3 regions of the Blautia sp. DFI.6.71 genome follow, and region 2 is predicted to be linked to each of the others. Evidence: riboswitches for the same ligand, from Rfam matches in the RefSeq annotation. Region 2 holds a riboswitch; each other region holds the start of a gene.
What was found. A riboswitch is a leader RNA that binds a small molecule or an ion and turns the genes downstream of it on or off. The one in region 2 is predicted to bind cobalamin.

Region 1 (4,183 bases), on a different contig from region 2:
AGGTGTCTGCTGTGCAAGTGCTCTTGCCAGAATAACCCTCTGCTGCTCTCCACCTGACAGCGTAGAAAATGTGCGATCCGCAAATGCATCCATCTGTACCGTTTTCAGTGCTTCTTCAACAATCCGGTAATCTTTTGCATTATCCCGTTCCAATGCTTTCTTATGAGGTGCACGTCCCATCAACACGACTTCCCGTACGGTAAAATCAAAGTTGTAGTAATTGTGCTGTGCCACAACTGCCATTTTTCTGGCGGAGCTTTTTACGCTCATGGAATGGAGTTCTTCGCCGTCCAGATAAACGGCACCTGCATCTGGCTTCAGGATACGGTAGATGCATTTTAATAATGTAGATTTTCCGCTTCCGTTTGGTCCGATGATCCCTACCAGTTCCTTATCCTTTGACTCTATGGAAATTCCCTTCAGTATCTGTCTGGCGTGAAATCCGACCTGAATATCTTCTGTAGTGATCTTCATTACTTACTACCTCCAAATCCATAGGATTTCCGCACAAGCAGATAAATAAAGCATGGAGCACCGATAATGGATACCAGCACACCGATCGGCATCTCAGAATTCTTCAGGATCACACGACATGCCACATCACACCAGATCAGGAATGATGCACCAAGCAGTGCACTTAATGGCAGTAATCTTCTGTGGTCTGTTCCAAACAGGATTCTGATCACATGAGGGATCACAAGTCCTACAAAGCCGATCACACCCGCACAATATACTGCAAATCCAATCATTACAGAAGCAACGATCAGATAAAAAGTTCTCAGCCTGTGCAAATCAGTTCCCAGTGTGATCGATACATCATCTCCTAACAGCATCAGATTCAGATTACGATATTGCGTCCAGAAAATAATCACACAGATCAATGTAACCGGAAACATCACACCTGCTCTGCTCCAGCTTGCGCCTGCAAGGCTTCCCATCGTCCACTTCATTACTTCTGTTGCTGCATTTTTGTCGTTGGTGATATAGATAACAAAATTGGAAAAAGCAGAACATACCGCACTGACAGCCATTCCGGCAAGGATCAGTTTGGCAGAAGTAGCTTTTCCGCCCATGTTTGCAATAGCAATGACTGCAAAAGAAGTGACCATTGCACCAATAAATGCAGTAACACCAACTGAGTTTCCACCGAGAAATCCACCAACTCCAAGCATGATCGCCAGTGTTGCACCAAAGGATGCACCGGAGGAAATACCAAGTACATACGGATCTGCCAGTGGGTTCTGGACAATCGCCTGCATAACTACGCCACAGACGGAAAGAGCCATTCCAACTGCCAGAGCCAGCAGGACTCTGGGCAGTCGAATGAGCCACACAACATCGTGAACTGCGCCTTCTGCATAGGCGGACAGGCTTTTGATATGAAACAATTTATACGCAATGACACTGTATACATCTTTCAGTGACAGATCTGCATTTCCAAAAGTGATCGCTGCCAGAATGGAAAAAATCAAAAATGCCGCAAGCCCGATAAGAACTGCCACATACATGGATGTCCTGAGCACACTGCCTTTTTTTGTCTGTGAAACCTGTTCTTTCACTGTTATGTCCTCAATCAGTCAAGATTCACATCCGGATATAATCCTTTTGCGAAAGTTTCAATACCATCCTGTGTACGTGTTGCACTTGCGTACATTTCACTGAGCATGATCGGATAAACACGACCGTTCTTTACAGCGTCAAGGCTCTGAAGTGCTTCGTCATCCTTGATAACGGCAAGCTGGCTTTCTTTTACAGTTTCCGGATCATCACCTGCATATGGCATGTATACAACAAAAATCACATCAGGGTTTGCTGCAATGATATCTTCTTTTCCTGCTGTAGAAGCATCCGGGTTTGCCAGAGTCGCACCCAGTTGTGTTACCATATCTCCACCAAGGCTCTTTGCACCATAGTTTGTGATATCTTCTCCAAGAGGTTCCAGAACCATTACGCTTGGTTTCTCTTCTACATCTGCTGTTGCTGTAAGAGTTTTATCGATCACTGCCTGTGCATCATCTACGATTGCCTGTGCTTTGTCCTGTACATCAAAAATCTTTCCAAGATTTAAGATGTCTGTAAATTCATTTTCCAGAGTTCTGTCTCCGTCAGGGCGTGTGTTTGTGTTGTAATAAGTGTTGCAGCCTTTGTCGATCCAGTCTGTTACATTTCCGAGATTTTTATCAGAAAACAGGGAGCTCCAGGATAAGATCATGTCTGGCTCCAACATCGTTACAGTCTCAAGGGATGGGGTAAATTCATCAAGATAATTTGTTTTTGAAAATGCATCTTTAAGTTCATCCGGAACTTCATTGTCAAGACCTGCAGTAGCTACCAGACGGTCTTCCAGGCCAAGTGCAAGCATGGTTTCAATGCTTCCCTGATATACAGCAAGAACTTTCTCCGGTGCCTTTTCATAGGTTGTTTCGATTTCATTTCCATCATAATCATAGGTTGTGATGGTCAGAGGATATTCTGTCTTTGTACCTTCTGCGTCTGCTGTCTTATCTGCATCTGCTGAATCCTGTGCGTCTGCATCTTCCTGTGTATCAGAGTCTGCATCTGCTGCCGGCTGATTGTCCTCTTTGATTGTCTCAGAGTCTGCTCTCTCTGCTGCAAAAGCTGCCGGAGCTGCGGAAACTGCCATAGCTGCTGCCATCATAATTGCCATGATTCTTGTGGATAAATACCTGTTTTTCATTTGACTTCCTCTCTTTTCGTATATGTTATTTATCTGTTCGTGTAACCGAAAAGATGGGACTTCAGAAAAAGTAAAATAGAAGTGATAAGAATAACGGATACTTTTTACGGAAGCTCCTTCTTTACGCTGTCAGGCAGGTTTCCTGACTCACAGTTCACAGAAAGTTTCCACAAAATAAAAACTGATACAACATCCATGCTTCAGCAGTTCATGAATGTTGTATCAGAAATATTTCCAGATACTCTCTGGCAGCCGGATTCCGCCTTCTCACATATTTATGCAATGACATATTACAATCCCGCTTTTTTTCTGTATACAGTGGCCGCAACCGTTCAGGCATTTCACCTGATTCCCTCTCACATTACCATACACAAAATCTGCATATGATAATGTTCACTTAACAGCTTATTCAATTACGCTGATACAATTCTAGCACACTGCTTTTATAATTACAACCATATTCGAGACACATCAGAATTCTTTCTTCTCCATAAGCCGGACACCAATCCCAAAAGACCCCATATATACAATTACTGTAAACAATACAACTCCAGCCAATACCATTCCCCGGTTCAGTCCATTCAGCCATGCATCGACTGCGTCTGCTGAAAGTCCCATTGTTTTTATCAGAGCATAAACTACGGCAATTATAATAGCCCACATGACCATTGCAATATAACGTCCTTTTTCTGCTCCAAAATGTATTACAAGCGGGAGCGATACTGACAACATAAGAAGCGCCAGTGGAATGTATATCAGAGTGCCAATAATTTTCTCACTCAGGCACCCCTGAAGCTCTGCCACACCTTTACAGATCACTCCCGTTATTGCTTCAATTCCCCACGCTGCAGCCGTAAGCCCTGCTCCCAGCAGATATTTCTCCGCCACATACTGTTTTCTGGTAACCGGCAAGGTCATAAGAAATGCAAGACCATTATCAAACTCATCATAACTTATAGTCGTAATGGCAAAAATTGCTGTGACAAACGTAAAATATCCTATAGCAAAACTGACGCTCCCACTTCCTGCCAGATTCAGGATGACTCCCATTACAATAACCAGGATAAAATACTGTTTCTGCTGTTTCATCAGTTCTATATCCTTTACAAATAATCCCTTCATACCTGTTCCTCCATCATCACTACCAGATCATCAATCTTTCCATTCTCAATTACAACATCTGGATAATTTTCCATATAAAATTGTTTCTGGTTTGTCAGACACCTGTATCCATAAGCTTCTTTCCGGATCTTAATAAGGTATTGCTGATCCAGTTTTTCGTACTCTTCTTCTGCAACTTTAAGAACTGCATAATCTGACAGCAGTACATCTGTATCCTCATGAAGGATAATTTTTCCGGCATGGATCATATAAAAATCGTCACAAAGACTCTCCAGATCTGATGAAATATGGGAACTGATCAGAATAGAACTGCTTTCATTTTCTTCCATATATTCTCTCAGCATGTTCAGCACCTCATCCCTG
Region 2 (4,183 bases):
TGCATCTTCTGCCTTTCCGACGAAAAGGTTTACAATTTTCTTAGAAGCAAGGCTTACATGGATAGTCATCTTGCCCTCCTTTACTGTAAGGGTTCCTTTTCCATCGTTTGCTTCATTTACATGGAACATTCCGCTGTCTGTATCAAATTCTGCTGTGTAGGTGCCATCCTCTAATGTATCACTCTTGGATGCATCTGTTTCTTTATTATCTGTGTTTTCTGAATCAGCATCTTTTGCAGTTGTTTCTTCTTTATCAGTGGTTTCTTCTGTTGCCGTATCAGTATCTGTCTTTGCAGCAACCGGGCTTGTACCGATCAGAGTAGCTGAAATAGTAAGTGCTGACATTAATAATGTAAATGAACGTTTCTTCATGATTATTTCTTCTCCCTTATCTTCATATTTTTTATAGTTTTTTCTATCGTGCTGTTCAACCCATCTGCTGCAGAGCAACAGGCTTTTGAACAGGTGATGGCAAATATATTATAGTAATTCCAGAAAATAATGCAATTAAGACAGTTCCTCTGGATCTTTCTCAGATGTGCGCACGTTACTGTGAACGGAATGAACAGAAACGTGCGAACTGTTTGCAGTATTTTATGGAATTGCTATGACTTTTTTTTTCTTATCATATAATATATCTGCCCGGAAACTTTTGCAAGTTCTCCGGGCAGTTTATCTTGTTTGAACAATATTTTTTATTCAGCGTCAGCCTCTGCAGTATCAGCTGTTGTCTCAGCTGCGTCATCTGCCTGTGCATCGTCTGCACTGTCATCTGTTGCTTTGGCATCAGTATCTTCTGCTGCTGCATCGTCAGATGCTCCAAGAGAATCAATTGCTGCTTTTGTATGAGCCACATACAGATCTTCTACTGCTGCGATTCTTCCAAGACCTGCGATCTGACAGTCAACACTGTCGAAATCACCGGATGCCTCAAACTGAGATTTCCAGGAATCTGCATCATCACCAGCCATATCATTGTTAGCGTGGTCTCCGGCAACAACCATCAGAGGACGAAGGATCACATTCTTGAATCCTGCTTCTTTTACTTTCTCGATAACCTTGTCACATGCTGTGTCTTCCGGTTCTCCCTCTACAGTTCCGATGAAAGCGTTTGTGAATCCAAGATCATCCATCTGTGTCTGCATCTGGTCATAGGTTACGTTAGCTGTATGGGATGTACCATGTCCCATGAATACAAATGCTGTGCCTGCATCTGCTGCTGCTTTCATATCATCAAATCCAGCTTCCTTGCAAGCTTCATCTGTGATTGCCTGAGCAACTGCTTTCTTGTCATCATTGATCACTGTAGCGTCATCACCAACTTCACCGAGCATTGGCTCTGCAATTGCAACAGATTCAAATTTGTCTTTGTATCCATCAATTGCCTCTGTCATTTCATCATATTCTGCACCATGCATCAGATGTGTCGGCTGTACAACAAGATTCTTAACACCGTTAGCTACTGCACGGTCAAGAGCCTGCTGCATATTATCGATTACTTCATCATCTCTTGCCTGTACATGGTTGATGATGATCTGTGCTGTAAATGCACGTCTTACTGACCAGTCCGGATATGCTTTTGCAAGGGCATCCTCGATTCCTTTGATATCCTCTGCACGGCTGTCGTTGAAGGATGTACCAAAACTTACTACAAGAAGTTCATTCTCACCAATCTCATCCTGGTTACGAGGATCATCTTTGGAAGCATCACCTGTGTCACGTCCAAAGTATTCAGGGCTTGCTTCTTCGCCTGTTACCAGTTCTTTCTGAGCATCTGTAAGTTTGTCCCATGCTTCTTTTGCTGCTTTGCAGTCTTCGTCAGTTGTGTCTGTTCTTTCCTGAACATAAATCTTATCGATCAGGGCACCAACTTCGTCTGCGGCTTTCTGATCATCATCAGAAGCTTCTGTTGTATCATCAGATGCTTCCTCTGTATCTGCTGCATCTGCATCGTCTGCAGCTGCTTCTGTGTCATCTGCAGCCTCTTCTGTTGCTGCATCATCAGATGCAAAAGCAACTGTACCTGTTGCTGCTGTCATGGAACAAGTCATGGATACTGCCAGTAATAAGGCTAACATGGATTTTCTTTTCATTTCGTTTTTCCTCTTTTATTTCTCGTATTTCCGGACAATTGTATGCACAAAAAAGGCAACTGCATATTCTGCAGCTACCGCTTTCCCATAAATACATGGTTTATATGTACCAGATATATCTGTAATTTCCGATTCTGTCTGATTCATTTAATAAAAGAGCTATGTATCGTTATGAGAATACAGGTTCTGTATACCGCAGACCTTAAATTCTACGCCAAGGCAGTTCTCCTGACTTCGATCATCGCTGTTTCTCCCTTCCCGGTTTCCCAGTGGTTTCTGAAAAGCAGCTCCCATACACAGTGACGGTATCGCTCCGGATTCTCACCGGATTCTCTTTTGCGCATCAAGCGCGATGCAACCTTTGCGTTATAACATTGCACATATTTAATTCGGATATTCTTTTTTTATCACATTTTACCAAAAATGTCAATACAATTCATGTATATTTTCCTTTAATGTTTGGCATTAGTTACTGTTCACTCCGTTCTCAGCAACACGCTTCGCGATGCAGGAAATATGAACCTCCTTGTGCAATGCCCAAGGAGTATCGTTTGCTTCGCAAACTTAATTTATGCTAATCGCATAAATTCGCGCGGTATGTCTCGGGTTTTCTGTGGCCTTCGCTCACAAAAAACACCTCGCGGGATATTACCAGTGAACAGTAACGGCATTATTAAAAAACTATCGATTCTCTTACCACTATCCCGTTATATTATCGCGTTATTCATTACACTTCTGTCAGGGTTTTGAAAAAACAGGTTCTGTTTCCGGTATGGCAGGCTGCACCGATCTGCTCTACTTTAGCAAGGATCGTATCATTGTCGCAATCCAGTGTAAGGGATTTTACAAACTGAAGATGTCCGGATGTGAGTCCCTTCGTCCAGAGTTCATTGCGGCTTCTGCTCCAGTAAGTCATTTTACCTGTTTCAAGAGTGGTATTAAATGCTTCTTCATTCATATACGCCAGCATCAGCACTTCGTTTGTCTGATAATCCTGGGCTATAACAGGTACCATTCCATCACTGTTTAATTTAAAATCAGACCATGCGATGCTGCTTTTTAAATTCACTGTATTTTCCATTTTCTGTCTCCATCTAATTTATTGATTGCCATAAATCATTTCGTAAATTTTCAAATTTTACAAACTGCCCTTGGTAGACAGAACATCTGTGATCCTTGGATCATAGGATGTGGCTGCGTCCAGTGCTTTGGCAAAACTTTTGAACATTGCTTCTGCTACATGGTGATTATTCCCACCTGCCAGAACCCTGATATGAAGATTCATGCCACAGGCATAGGAAATGGCATAGAAGAACTCTTTTACCATTTCCGTGGACATGTCACCAATCCTGTCTGTGGTAAACTCTGCATCCCATACAAAGTAAGGTCTTCCGGACAGATCAATCGCACAGAGCACCAGGGATTCATCCATGGGAAGGATGCAGCTTCCATAGCGCTTAATCCCCTTTTTGTCACCAATTGCTTCTTTTAATGCAGTTCCCAGAACAATTCCTGTATCCTCGATGGTGTGATGGTCATCCACCTGAAGATCACCATGGACTCTGACACTGAGATCAAAGAGCCCATGACGGGTAAATCCATCCAGCATATGGTTAAAAAATCCCACACCTGTCTCAATATCAGAATATCCGGTTCCATCCAGATTTATTTTTAATTTGATTTCTGTTTCTTTTGTATTTCTTTCTACTGAGGCTTCTCTTGCCATGGTTAAGTCCTCTCTGTCTTACTTATTTTCAAACACTCTGAATCCATTGTTTTAATGCGCAAACTACAGTTTACATTATAGCAGATTTCAGATTCAAAGCCTTACCATTATTCTTCATCTTCATCCTCAAAACGAACTGCAATAGAATTTGCATGTGCAGTAAGCTGCTCAGAAGTTGCAAACTGAATGATATCTTTGTGTATATTACGCAGTGCGGATTTTGAGTAATATACAATACTTGATTTCTTGATGAAATCATCTACGGAAAGAGCTGAGAAAAATTTGGCTGTTCCGTTTGTAGGAAGTACATGGTTCGGACCTGCAAAATAATCTCCCAGTGGCTCGGAACTGTACTCTCCGATAA
Region 3 (4,183 bases), on a different contig from region 2:
TTCATGCATCGAACTCTGTAGATGGAATTAAGATCAGTGATAACGCAGCGTACAGAACGATTGTTTCTGTAAGAAGACTGGTATAATTAAATAAGTATAAATAATTAAATTTATAGGGGTTGAAAAGGAGTATCGCTAAGGGGGCTGATGCTCCTTTTCTTTATGTATAAGTAGTTATCATTATTCCGCGAGGTGTTTTGGCATGAATATGCCAAAATTCCGAGACATACCGTGCGAATTTATGCGATTAGCATAAATTCTGTGCATCGCGAAGCGTGTTGCTGTGAACGGAGTGAACCGTAACCATGTATAATATTTTACCGACTTTCAGGTGGATTTTACCTTGACATAAAATTGGATGGATAGTACAGTTTATGTAACTGAAGAGATACATATAAAATTTTAAATCTGTTTTTGGAGACATCAGTGGGAAAGAATATTCTCATGAATTATCCGGATTATAGTTGAATAGTGAAAGCGAGGAATGATAAATGGCAAATGACCATGTAGAACACATAAGAATTGTACAGGAAACAGTTGCTGGCAAGGAGATTACTTTTGCACATGTAATGGGAGGGCCGGCTCCGGTCATATACCAGAAGCTTGGACTGAATCCGCAGGTGGATTATCGTTCATCTGCAATCGGAATTATGAATATGACACCGCCTGAATCTGCAGTGATTGCATCTGATATTGCGGTAAAAAGCGGAAATGTTTATCTGGGATTTGCAGATCGATTTACAGGCACACTGATCATTACGGGAGAGATTTCCGATGTAATGTCAGCGATGACTGAGGTTGTGGATTATTTCAGAGACACTCTGGGTTATGTAGTCTGCAAGATTACCAAAAGATAGGAAGTGTTGGGATGGCAGGGATGACAACCAGAGAATTACTGGAAAAGCTTTATAACCAGGATTATGAGAAACTAAAGGGAAAAAAACTGCGTATGACCAGGGTAAGGGTTCCGGGAAAGGAAGTGTGCCTGGCGCATGTGATCAATCCTTCACAGAGCTGTATTTATCAGAATCTTGGTTTGCATATTGGAGTCCATGAGGGAGAAGACCACACAGGAGAAGCAATCGGAATGATTCGTTTTACCCCATGGGAAGCAGTGGTTGTAGCTGCTGATATTGCAGTGAAAAGTGCAAATGTGGAGATTGGTTTCATGGATCGCTTCAGCGGATCATTGATCCTTACGGGAGGTCTGACGGAAGTTCAGACTGCAGTGGAAGAAGTGGTGAAATTTTTTAGAGAGGTGCTTGGCTTTAAGACTTGTGCAGTTCACAAAAGTTAAAACATACGAAAAGTCAGTTATTCTGTATCGATGGTGCTTATGTAACTGCCGGAATAGCTGAGAGAAGTGAAAGGGACAGACATTAAATATGAAGAAAATATTTCTGATGGGCAGAAGTGAAGCAGGTAAGACTTCATTAACGCAGGCATTAAAAGGCGAAAAACTTCATTATGTAAAAACGCAGTATACGAATACGGATGATGATACCATTGATTCTCCGGGAGAGTATGCAGAGTCCAAGCATTTCAGCGTAGGGCTGGCCTGTTTTTCTTTTGAAGCAGATGTGGTGGCAATGGTACAGTCAGCAGATGAACCTTTCAGTTTGTTTGGCTATGGCAGTAATGCATTTATTCTGAGACCACTGATAGGAATCATTACGAAAATAGATTCTCCTTATGCGAATGTTCCAATGGTGCGTCAGTGGATGCTGAATGCAGGATGTGAAAGAATTTTTCTGGTAAACAATGTGACCGGAGAGGGGATTGATGAGCTGAGAGCGTTTTTGAATGAGGATGTTCCAAAGCTGAGTCTGGAAGAAGCAAAATTCAGACAGAGTCTTGGTCTGAATGAATGGGATCCGCTGCCGGAAGGTGTGGAATATTGAAAAATATATTGATAAATAGTTGACAAGCTTGTTGCAGGGTGTTATTATAATGACAGTATAATTCCATACAGAACATATTAAGTGCTGATACTGTGAGAAAGAGCAGTACAGAAAGAGGGAATCAGGTGAGAAACCTGAGCGATCCGGTCACTGTAACAGAGGAGCAAATCTCAGAATGTCCATTGTGCCATAGCATGAGAAGGAGAGAGGAGCGATGAGCCTGGAGCCAGGAAACCTGCTTGGTATGGCGAGGTTAAACTTCCGTGTAAAGTGTAACAACCAACTCCGTTGAATCCGCAGCTTCGGAGTGTTGTCTGCTTTTATCTGAAGGCAGACATTTTTTATGGAATGCGCCTGTTCTTTATGAATTATACATGATTAAATGGCAGGCGATACTACTTCGGATTTATTCGTTCCCTCCGCGCACTCATGAACGGATTTTTTTCTACCCCGGGGTAGCATCGCTCCCTCTTATTAATTTTAAATGTATGATCTGTGAAAAATACTGTAATGAATTTTCAATGCTTTGTTATGTGAAGAGAAATTGATAATTTATTAGAGTATTTTTTTTATTTCGTCCTCTGATGGGTGGGATTGATGGAGAATGAGAAAACGGAATTATTCTGGAAAGATAAAAACTTGCAACAGGAGAGGAGAGGTAGCAATGGAGAAACCTTATTGGGAAGGGAAAGAATATTCTTATTTCAGCCATAAGAAATGTGAATTTTTTCCGTGTCATAAGAATGCAGATCCGGATGATTTTAACTGTCTGTTTTGTTATTGCCCGCTATATGCCCTGGGTGAGAAATGCGGTGGGAATTTCCGGTATACGGAAAAGGGAATTAAAGACTGCACAAACTGTATGCTTCCGCATAAGCGAAAAAACTATGGGTATGTCACAGGAAAATACCAGGAACTGGCTGATATGATGAAAAGAGCAAAGGAAAGTATCAGCAAATAAGAGGAGAATGCGTTGCTGCTTAGAACGGAGTGAACAGTAACAATGTGTCAGATTAGCACAAATAAGAAAGAACGATTTTCATTGTAATACAATGCTTGTTCTGCTAGAATAAGGATAGCAAAAGAGAAGAGTCTGTAAGATTTTCAAGTCTGTTCTGAGTTAGTATATAAAGCATTTCACACACATTTTTCACACTTTTCACATGCACAGAAGAAAATGCATCACAGGCATTTGACGTCTTTTCCTGGCGACATTTTCTTGTCGGCAGAGCTCTGCATTTCTACATAGAGCCGTCGGAAAACAGGGAAAATTCACTGTTTTCCGACGGTTTTTGTCATTGATCATGGTTGAAAAACAAAAAAGATACTGATATAATGATATTATATTTATGTAAGGGAGTTAACTACTACATGAAAAAAAGAAATACAGCGATACGCGCATTGTCAGTTTTTCTGGCTTATTCAATGGTTTGTACATCGGTACCCGCTGCGGGTCAGGAAATGTTTGGATCCGGAGTCAACAGGGAGACAGAAGAAAATACATCAGATCTGAAAGAATTTCAAAGTTCACAGGCAGATGAATTTGGAACAGATACGGGATCGGATGCAGAATTGTTCGGAAGCGATGATGCAAAACAGGAGTTTCAGGATGGAGAAAACTCAGAAGAGGGTACAGACGGAATCAGGTATATTAAGGGTCGTCCGTTGACAGAAGAGGAAAGAAAGGAAGAACTGGAACCCTTTAAAAATTTAAAACCTTTGGATCCGGGAATTGAAGTGGAGAGTGATCTGACATCAGTTTATGCTGCATATGGAAACAGGGAGGCTGCATTTCCATCTTCCTATGATGCCAGAAAGGAAGGATTAGTTACGCCCGTAAAGAATCAGAATCCATTTGGAACCTGCTGGGCTTTTGGTATGGCAGCAATCATGGAGACTTCGCTTCTGGCACAGAACAAAGGAACCTACGATCTGTCAGAAGAACATTTATCATATTTTTTCTCCAACAGACAGAATGATCCTCTTGGAAATACCCCCGATGATAAGAATTATGTACTGGGAAATTATCATGTAATAGGAGGTAATGATCACCTGGCGGCTATTTATCTCAGTACATGGTCGGGAATGACTACAGAGGCCGATGTACCATTTCCTACGGATTCTTCGCATCAGCAGGATCTGACTGTACAGATTCCGGGAAGTAAGGCTTATAATTCAGCGGCATATCTGAAAAATGCATCTGTTTCCAAATACAGTGAGGAACGTATGAAGGAAATGTTGCTGAATGACCATGCAGTATCCATTATGCTTTATATGAAGGA

Region 1: another riboswitch for cobalamin. It lies ahead of LJE12_RS10075 (ABC transporter substrate-binding protein); the one in region 2 lies ahead of LJE12_RS02605 (sirohydrochlorin cobaltochelatase).
Region 3: another riboswitch for cobalamin. It lies ahead of LJE12_RS12110 (cysteine-rich small domain-containing protein); the one in region 2 lies ahead of LJE12_RS02605 (sirohydrochlorin cobaltochelatase).

Annotation. Positions count from the first base shown of each region.
Region 1 is NZ_JAJDMJ010000020.1:451-4,633, forward strand. It holds gene LJE12_RS10065 (ABC transporter ATP-binding protein) at 1-474, opposite strand, end outside; gene LJE12_RS10070 (FecCD family ABC transporter permease) at 474-1,559, opposite strand; gene LJE12_RS10075 (ABC transporter substrate-binding protein) at 1,574-2,698, opposite strand; cobalamin riboswitch at 2,814-3,082, opposite strand; gene LJE12_RS10080 (ABC-2 transporter permease) at 3,170-3,820, opposite strand; gene LJE12_RS10085 (ABC transporter ATP-binding protein) at 3,817-4,183, opposite strand, start outside.
Region 2 is NZ_JAJDMJ010000002.1:195,166-199,348, forward strand. It holds gene LJE12_RS02600 (hypothetical protein) at 1-372, opposite strand, end outside; gene LJE12_RS02605 (sirohydrochlorin cobaltochelatase) at 696-2,093, opposite strand; cobalamin riboswitch at 2,295-2,471, opposite strand; partial or broken gene hisI (phosphoribosyl-AMP cyclohydrolase) at 2,827-3,153, opposite strand; gene hisB (imidazoleglycerol-phosphate dehydratase HisB) at 3,232-3,819, opposite strand; gene hisD (histidinol dehydrogenase) at 3,927-4,183, opposite strand, start outside.
Region 3 is NZ_JAJDMJ010000027.1:32,573-36,755, reverse strand. It holds gene LJE12_RS12130 (C40 family peptidase) at 1-86, shown strand, start outside; gene LJE12_RS12125 (BMC domain-containing protein) at 492-857, shown strand; gene LJE12_RS12120 (BMC domain-containing protein) at 869-1,297, shown strand; gene LJE12_RS12115 (EutP/PduV family microcompartment system protein) at 1,386-1,901, shown strand; cobalamin riboswitch at 1,964-2,158, shown strand; gene LJE12_RS12110 (cysteine-rich small domain-containing protein) at 2,566-2,862, shown strand; gene LJE12_RS12105 (C1 family peptidase) at 3,273-4,183, shown strand, end outside.